One region of the Peribacillus sp. NPDC096379 genome, then DNA from elsewhere that is predicted to be linked to it. Evidence: riboswitches for the same ligand, from Rfam matches in the RefSeq annotation. Region 1 holds a riboswitch; the other holds the start of a gene.
What was found. Region 1 has a riboswitch for glycine ahead of gcvT (glycine cleavage system aminomethyltransferase GcvT). Riboswitches for the same ligand answer to the same signal wherever they lie in the genome.
Positions count from the first base shown of each region.

Region 1 (3,424 bases):
AGATGTTCATCTTCATAGATGGTGCGGCCTTTTCCTTTATACTTTTCAGAAAAAAGAGCTGCATTTCCTAAATGTCCAGGTTTAAGAAGAGAAACAAGATGAAAGATTTCTTCTACCTTATTTTGAATAGGTGTAGCAGTTAAGAGAAGGCAGAATTTCTTTTTCAAACTTTGAACAAATTCGTAGTTTTTCGTTTTATTATTTTTTAATTTATGAGCCTCGTCAATAATGATTAAATCGTATTCTTGCTTAAAAATGATGTCTCTATGTGGATTACGCTTCGCTGTATCTATGGATGATACGATACAATCGCATGAATCCCATACATAGCTTTTTCTCTGAACAACAGCGGGGATATGAAATTTTGTATTTAGCTCAAACGCCCATTGGGAAACGAGTGAAGCAGGAACGAGAATCAGGACTTTTTTCACGAGACCGCGAATCATATATTCTTTAATAATTAAGCCAGCTTCGATTGTTTTTCCAAGACCTACTTCATCAGCCAAAATTGCTTTGCCATTCATAGTCTCGACGACTTGTCGGGCAGCTTCAAGTTGATGAGGGAGTGGTGTTAGCTGATTAAGATGATGAGGTGCTTGCAGTCCTTCAAATTCTGGAATGGCCAGATGCTTTTCCGCTTGAACTGCAAGTTTATACAGCTCCCAATTCGCCCAAGGACCATCATTCTCCACTTTATCTAAAAATTCTTCTGACCATTCATCGTCAAATTTGATTCGAATTTGCATAAATATTGCTCCTTTCTAAATATAAAAACCTAATACACGAACATTAAGGTGATAAATATAAAAAAAGTTTGGTTTTTGTGAAAAGATGATTGCGATTCAAGCATTATTAATGGTAGTATGAACGTAACGAATAAATTTTGAAATTTTCTATTAATAAATATGATTTTTATTTGAAAGACTTCCACTGTTTGATTTACTATAGTAGTAACAGAATTCTAGGTGTTTGGTGAAAGTAGCCTCTTTTTCTGTGAAATAAAGATTGTGTAAAGTCGGCAAAGTCCGTTTTAGTTGTTCAACCCTTATTTACATAGTATGTTCAAAAAAGACAATATTATATGCGGATGAAGGCTGGGGGAGAGACTACATTTGTAGCGCCGAAGGAGCAAGCTTAGCAGCGAATCTCTCAGGCAAAAGAACCCTTGTTGGACGCAACTCTGGAGAGTGTCTAAAGGCGTAAGCTTTTAAGACCACCAAAGGGGAAAGCCTTTTAAAGGTAAACTTTCAGGTTTCAGGACAGAGAAATAGCTCAAGAGGAGCTTCTCTGTCTTTTTTTATGCCCAAAAAAATGTGAGGAGGCGTAGTATGACTGAATTAAAAAGGACGCCGTTATTTACTATTTACGCAGATTATGGTGGTAAAACGATTGACTTTGGTGGCTGGGAGCTACCAGTCCAATTTTCTAGCATTAAAGAAGAACATGAAGCAGTACGTACAAAAGCAGGCTTGTTCGATGTCTCTCATATGGGGGAGTTTGTTGTAAAAGGTGAAGGAAGCACGGACTTTTTACAAAGAATGATTACGAACGATATTCTCAAGCTTGAAGTAGGGCATGCGCAATATGCCGCATTGTGCTATGAAAATGGTGGAGTTGTCGATGATTTAATTATTTACAAGAAAGCGAAAAATGACTATTTATTAGTCGTGAATGCTGGCAATATTGAGAAGGATTTCAATTGGCTGCACGATCACTTGATTAAAGATGTTGAACTGACAAATATCTCAAATGAAGTTGCTTTGCTTGCTCTTCAAGGTCCAGCTGCTGAAAAAGTCCTTCAGAAATTAGCTGTAAACACAAATTTGAGTGAGATTGACTTTTTTACTTTCAAAGAAAATATGGAACTTAATGGAGTCACGGCTCTCGTCGTATCACGCACAGGGTATACAGGGGAAGATGGCTTTGAAGTGTATTGTAATAACGAAGACGCAAAAATACTCTGGAAAGCGATTCTCAAAGCAGGTAAGGATGAAGGCGTTCAACCAATCGGTCTAGGTGCTCGTGATACGCTTCGGTTCGAGGCGAAGCTCCCGTTATACGGTCAAGAGTTAACACCTAATATTTCGCCAATTGAAGCGGGAATTGGTTTTGCGGTTAAAGTTGACAAAGAGGCTGATTTCATCGGCAAGTCTGTTCTTGCCGAGCAAAAAGAACATGGTGCACCGCGCAAGCTTGTCGGCATCGAAATGATGGAACGCGGCATACCACGTCATGGTTATTCTGTTTACTATGGTTCTGAATTGATTGGCGAAGTGACAACTGGGACACAATCGCCGACATTGAAGAAAAACGTAGGTCTTGCCTTATTGAAAAAAGAGTATACGGGAATTGGAACAGAAGTTGAAGTTGAAATCCGTTCCAAGCGCGTGAAAGCCATAGTGGCTAAGACACCATTTTATAAACGACCAAGAGGATGAGGGGGAGAAATTCATGACTAAACATCGCTATTTACCGATGACTGACCAAGATCAAAAGGAAATGTTAGCCGCAATTGGAGTTCCTACTATAGATGAGCTATTCAGTGATATTCCACAGAGCGTACGTTTCCAAGGTGAATACAAGATTAAACCTGCTAAATCAGAACCAGCTCTTTTAAAAGAGCTTACTAAATTGGCTGGGAAAAACGCCGATGCAAAGCGCTATGCTTCTTTTCTAGGTGCTGGTGTATACGATCATTATCAACCAATTATCGTTGACCATGTGATTTCTCGTTCTGAGTTTTATACAGCGTATACCCCTTATCAGCCGGAAATTTCTCAAGGAGAGCTCCAAGCAATCTTTGAATTTCAAACGATGATTTGTGAATTGACTGGCATGGATGTTGCCAATTCTTCTATGTATGATGGTGGAACTGCTCTTGCTGAGGCAGCGATGCTAAGTAGCGGGCATACAAAACGTAAGAAAATCTTGATTTCTAGTACGGTTCATCCTGAGTCCCGTGATGTTGTAAAGTCGTATGCGTTGGGACAGCGTGTTGAAGTAGTGGAAATTCCACATCTTGATGGTGTAACCGATTTGGATGCACTGCAAGAATTAATCAGCGACGATATTGCAGGAGTCATCGTTCAATATCCAAATTTCTTTGGGCGTATTGAACCTTTAAAGGAGATTGAAAAAATCGTTCATGAACAAAAAGCGATGTTTATTGTCTCAAGTAATCCCTTAGCGTTAGGCGCCTTAACCCCACCTGGAAAACTAGGCGCAGATATTGTTGCTGGAGATGCTCAACCATTTGGAATTCCTGCAGCATTTGGTGGACCACATTGCGGCTATTTTGCAGTAACGAATAAATTATTGCGTAAAGTACCAGGTAGACTTGTCGGGCAGACCGTTGATGAAGATGGCAAACGTGGCTTTGTATTAACGCTTCAAGCTCGAGAACAGCATATTCGTCGTGATAAAG
Region 1 covers NZ_JBIWFD010000001.1:1,077,603-1,081,026, forward strand. The annotation lists gene ACIQZI_RS05115 (DEAD/DEAH box helicase) at 1-746, opposite strand, end outside; glycine riboswitch at 1,088-1,175, shown strand; glycine riboswitch at 1,179-1,265, shown strand; gene gcvT (glycine cleavage system aminomethyltransferase GcvT) at 1,329-2,438, shown strand; gene gcvPA (aminomethyl-transferring glycine dehydrogenase subunit GcvPA) at 2,452-3,424, shown strand, end outside.

Region 2 (3,424 bases), on a different contig from region 1:
AAAAGGTGATCCCACAAGCAATCAACAATATCCCGATTCGGATTATCATTTTCTACCTTGGCGCACTTATTGTCATCATGAGTATTTATCCGTGGAATGCCATCAATCCAATGGAAAGCCCATTTGTCCAAGTCTTCGTGGCAGTTGGAATCGCAGCAGCTGCTGGTATTGTCAATTTTGTCGTCCTAACATCCGCAGCTTCAGCATGTAACAGCGCTATTTTCAGTACAAGCCGGATGGTATACTCCCTTGCCAATGATAAAAATGCACCTATACCATTTACAAAACTTACTTCTCGTAAAGTACCTTCCAATGCATTATTCTTTTCAACTGTTGTCATTCTAATAGCCGTTGTTTTGAATTATGTCATGCCAGAAGGCGTATTTACGCTGATTACAAGTATTTCTACGGTATGTTTCATCTTTATTTGGGGAATTACTGTCATCAGCCATTTGAAGTACCGCAAAACAAGACCAGATCTAGCGAAAGTGAACAAATTTAAATTGCCACTATATCCATTTTCCAATTACTTGATCCTTACTTTCCTAGCGTTCGTTCTTGTCGTACTTGCACTTGCGGAAGATACTCGAGTTGCTTTGTTCATAACTCCTGTTTGGTTTATTTTGCTGATTACGATCTATAAGATGCGGAAACCAAAGGGGGATCATGTTGATCAAAGAAAAACAGTGGGAAATTAAGAGGGAACGGACAAAAATCCCGCCCGTGTCCTATAAATGAAATAAGAGCAAAAAAGCCTGTGTTAATCATCTGAGGCCACTGAAAAAGTCCTTTTAAAGCTAACGACCTACTCTATATAGGTTGTTAGCTTCTTCTATTGTCTGTATATTAATAAAAATCTTCGCTACTTTCAAAATGAGTTACTTTTTCAGTGCGTTCTGATCATCTATATAGGTTTTTTGATCGTATTCGTTTCGATTCAACTACCCACGCTTTTAGTCAACCAAATCTAAATAAATGTTAGCGTTTACAAAATAACCTTGACAGATCTACCTTATGCAACTATTCTGAATATAACAGTAACTAAATATGAGCGAATGACGGTTGTGGGAGAGTGCAATGTAACAAGCCACCGAAGGAGCAAGTTCCAAAAAGACCCTTGGAGCAAATCTCTCAGGTAGATGGAACCACAATCGGACGCACCTCTGGAGAGCGCGTATAAGTAGTACGCCACCAAAGGGGAACGACTCTATGAATCATAGGGTTAAACTCTCAGGTAAAAGGACAGGGAAGGGTAGAGAAAGTCACGCTACCCTTTTCTGTCCTTTTTTGCGTGCAAAAACGGGAGCGTATCTCCACAGTTTTCTCAGAAAAGAAGAGTGATAGTGAGAGAGTGGTTTCACTAGCTAAGTTGAAAGGATTCGAACATGGTGTCGTACAAAAAAATTGAGGGGGAGTATATATGAGTTTACAGCAAAATGATTCTATTATTTTTGGAGCGATTGAAAAGGAACGAGAGCGCCAACTTCAAACACTTGAGTTAATCGCATCAGAAAATATTGTAAGCGAAGATGTATTAGAAGCGATGGGAAGCGTGATGACGAATAAATATGCAGAAGGGTATCCAGGAAAGCGTTATTATGGCGGGTGTGAATTTGTTGACGTGGCAGAACAAACAGCGATCGAGCGCGTAACGGAGCTATTTGGCGCTAAATATGCCAATGTTCAGCCACACTCAGGAGCACAAGCAAATTTTGCCGTTTTCTTCGCACTGCTTCAGCCTGGAGATAAAGTAATGGGAATGAACCTTTCACATGGTGGACATTTAACACATGGAAGCCCTGTTAGTGTTTCAGGAAAATGGTTTGACATTGTATCTTATGGTGTGAGGGAAGATACGCAAGTCATTGATTACGATGAATTAGAAGAGATCGCCAAGAAAGAAAAACCGAAATTGATTATTGCAGGGACAAGTGCTTATCCAAGAACGATCGACTTTGCTCGCTTTAGAAAAATTGCTGATCAAGTCGGGGCAAAACTTATGGTCGATATGGCGCATATTGCAGGACTAGTAGCAGCTGGACTTCATCCATCTCCAATTCCATATGCCGATGTTGTGACAAGTACGACACATAAAACATTGCGTGGCCCGCGTGGCGGTATCATCTTAACAAATGATGAAGAGATGATTAAAGCGGTTAATAAATCGATATTCCCTGGTATTCAAGGTGGACCACTGATGCATATCATTGCTGCAAAAGCGGTTGCTTTCAGAGAAGCTTTACAACCAAGTTTTAAAGAGTATGCCAACCAAGTTATTGACAATGCGGCAATACTTGGCGAAACCTTAAAGAATGAAGGAGCGGCCCTCGTTTCTGGTGGAACAGATAATCATATTGTCCTATTAGATTTACGTCCATGGAATTTAACTGGAAAAGAAGCCGAGAAATTATTAGAAGAAGTGGGCATTACCGTAAATAAAAATACGATTCCGTTTGATCCAGAGAAACCATTTGTTACGAGTGGAATCCGTATCGGAACAGCTGCGTTAACAACGCGTGGCATGAAACAAGAAGAAATGGTGAAAATCGGAAAAGTGATCGCGGACGTTTTAACAAATAAAGGCGATGAAGCCGTTCTTGAAAAAGCAAAAGTAACAACTAAAGCGATTTGTAGTGCGTATCCGTTATTTCAACAAGCAGTAACGGTGTAAGAAAGGGGGAGAATCATGGAATTTCAAAGTTGTTTTGACATAATCGGCCCAATCATGGTCGGACCGTCGAGTTCTCATACAGCTGGTGTTGTATCGATTGGAAAATTTATTTATGAACTGTTAGGAGATTATCCCCAAGAGACCAACATTGTATTTTATGATTCGTTTGCTGAAACCTACCAAGGACATGGAACAGATAAAGCACTTCTTGGTGGATTACTCGGGATGAATACCGATGATTCCGAAATCAAATACGCATTGGAAAAAGCAAAAGAATGTGGTATGCAGTACCAGTTTGAATTCGAAAACATTTGCGAGTATATGGACCACCCAAATACAACCATTGTAACAGCAAAACGTGATGATCATGTTGTCACGGTTGGTGGTGTATCACTCGGAGGTGGCCTATCGAAGATCTTTATGATTGATGATGAGATGGTATCGATTCGTCTTAGCGCTGGAGATGATTTTTCGATCCTTGCGAAACCTTATCAACGGAAAGAGAAAGTATTGGTGAAGGCGATATGATGGAAATTCAGTCTATGAAAGAGCTTATAGAAGCTTGTGAACGGGAAAAAAAGTCCATTAGTGAAATGATGTTAATGGTGGAAGCAAAAAAGTCAGGAAGAGACGAAGATACGATTATTCGCATGATGGAAGAGCGATTGATCAAAATGAAAGAAGCAGTGGATAGTGGGATTAAAGATGCTTCCACGGCGCCAAGTGGGATTTCTGGCGGTGATGCCGTGAAGA
Region 2 covers NZ_JBIWFD010000005.1:72,550-75,973, reverse strand. The annotation lists gene ACIQZI_RS19890 (amino acid permease) at 1-698, shown strand, start outside; glycine riboswitch at 1,056-1,158, shown strand; gene glyA (serine hydroxymethyltransferase) at 1,421-2,671, shown strand; gene ACIQZI_RS19880 (serine dehydratase beta chain) at 2,687-3,199, shown strand; gene sdaAA (L-serine ammonia-lyase, iron-sulfur-dependent, subunit alpha) at 3,199-3,424, shown strand, end outside.
Region 2: linked by a shared signal. The riboswitch ahead of glyA (serine hydroxymethyltransferase) and the one ahead of gcvT (glycine cleavage system aminomethyltransferase GcvT) in region 1 are both predicted to bind glycine.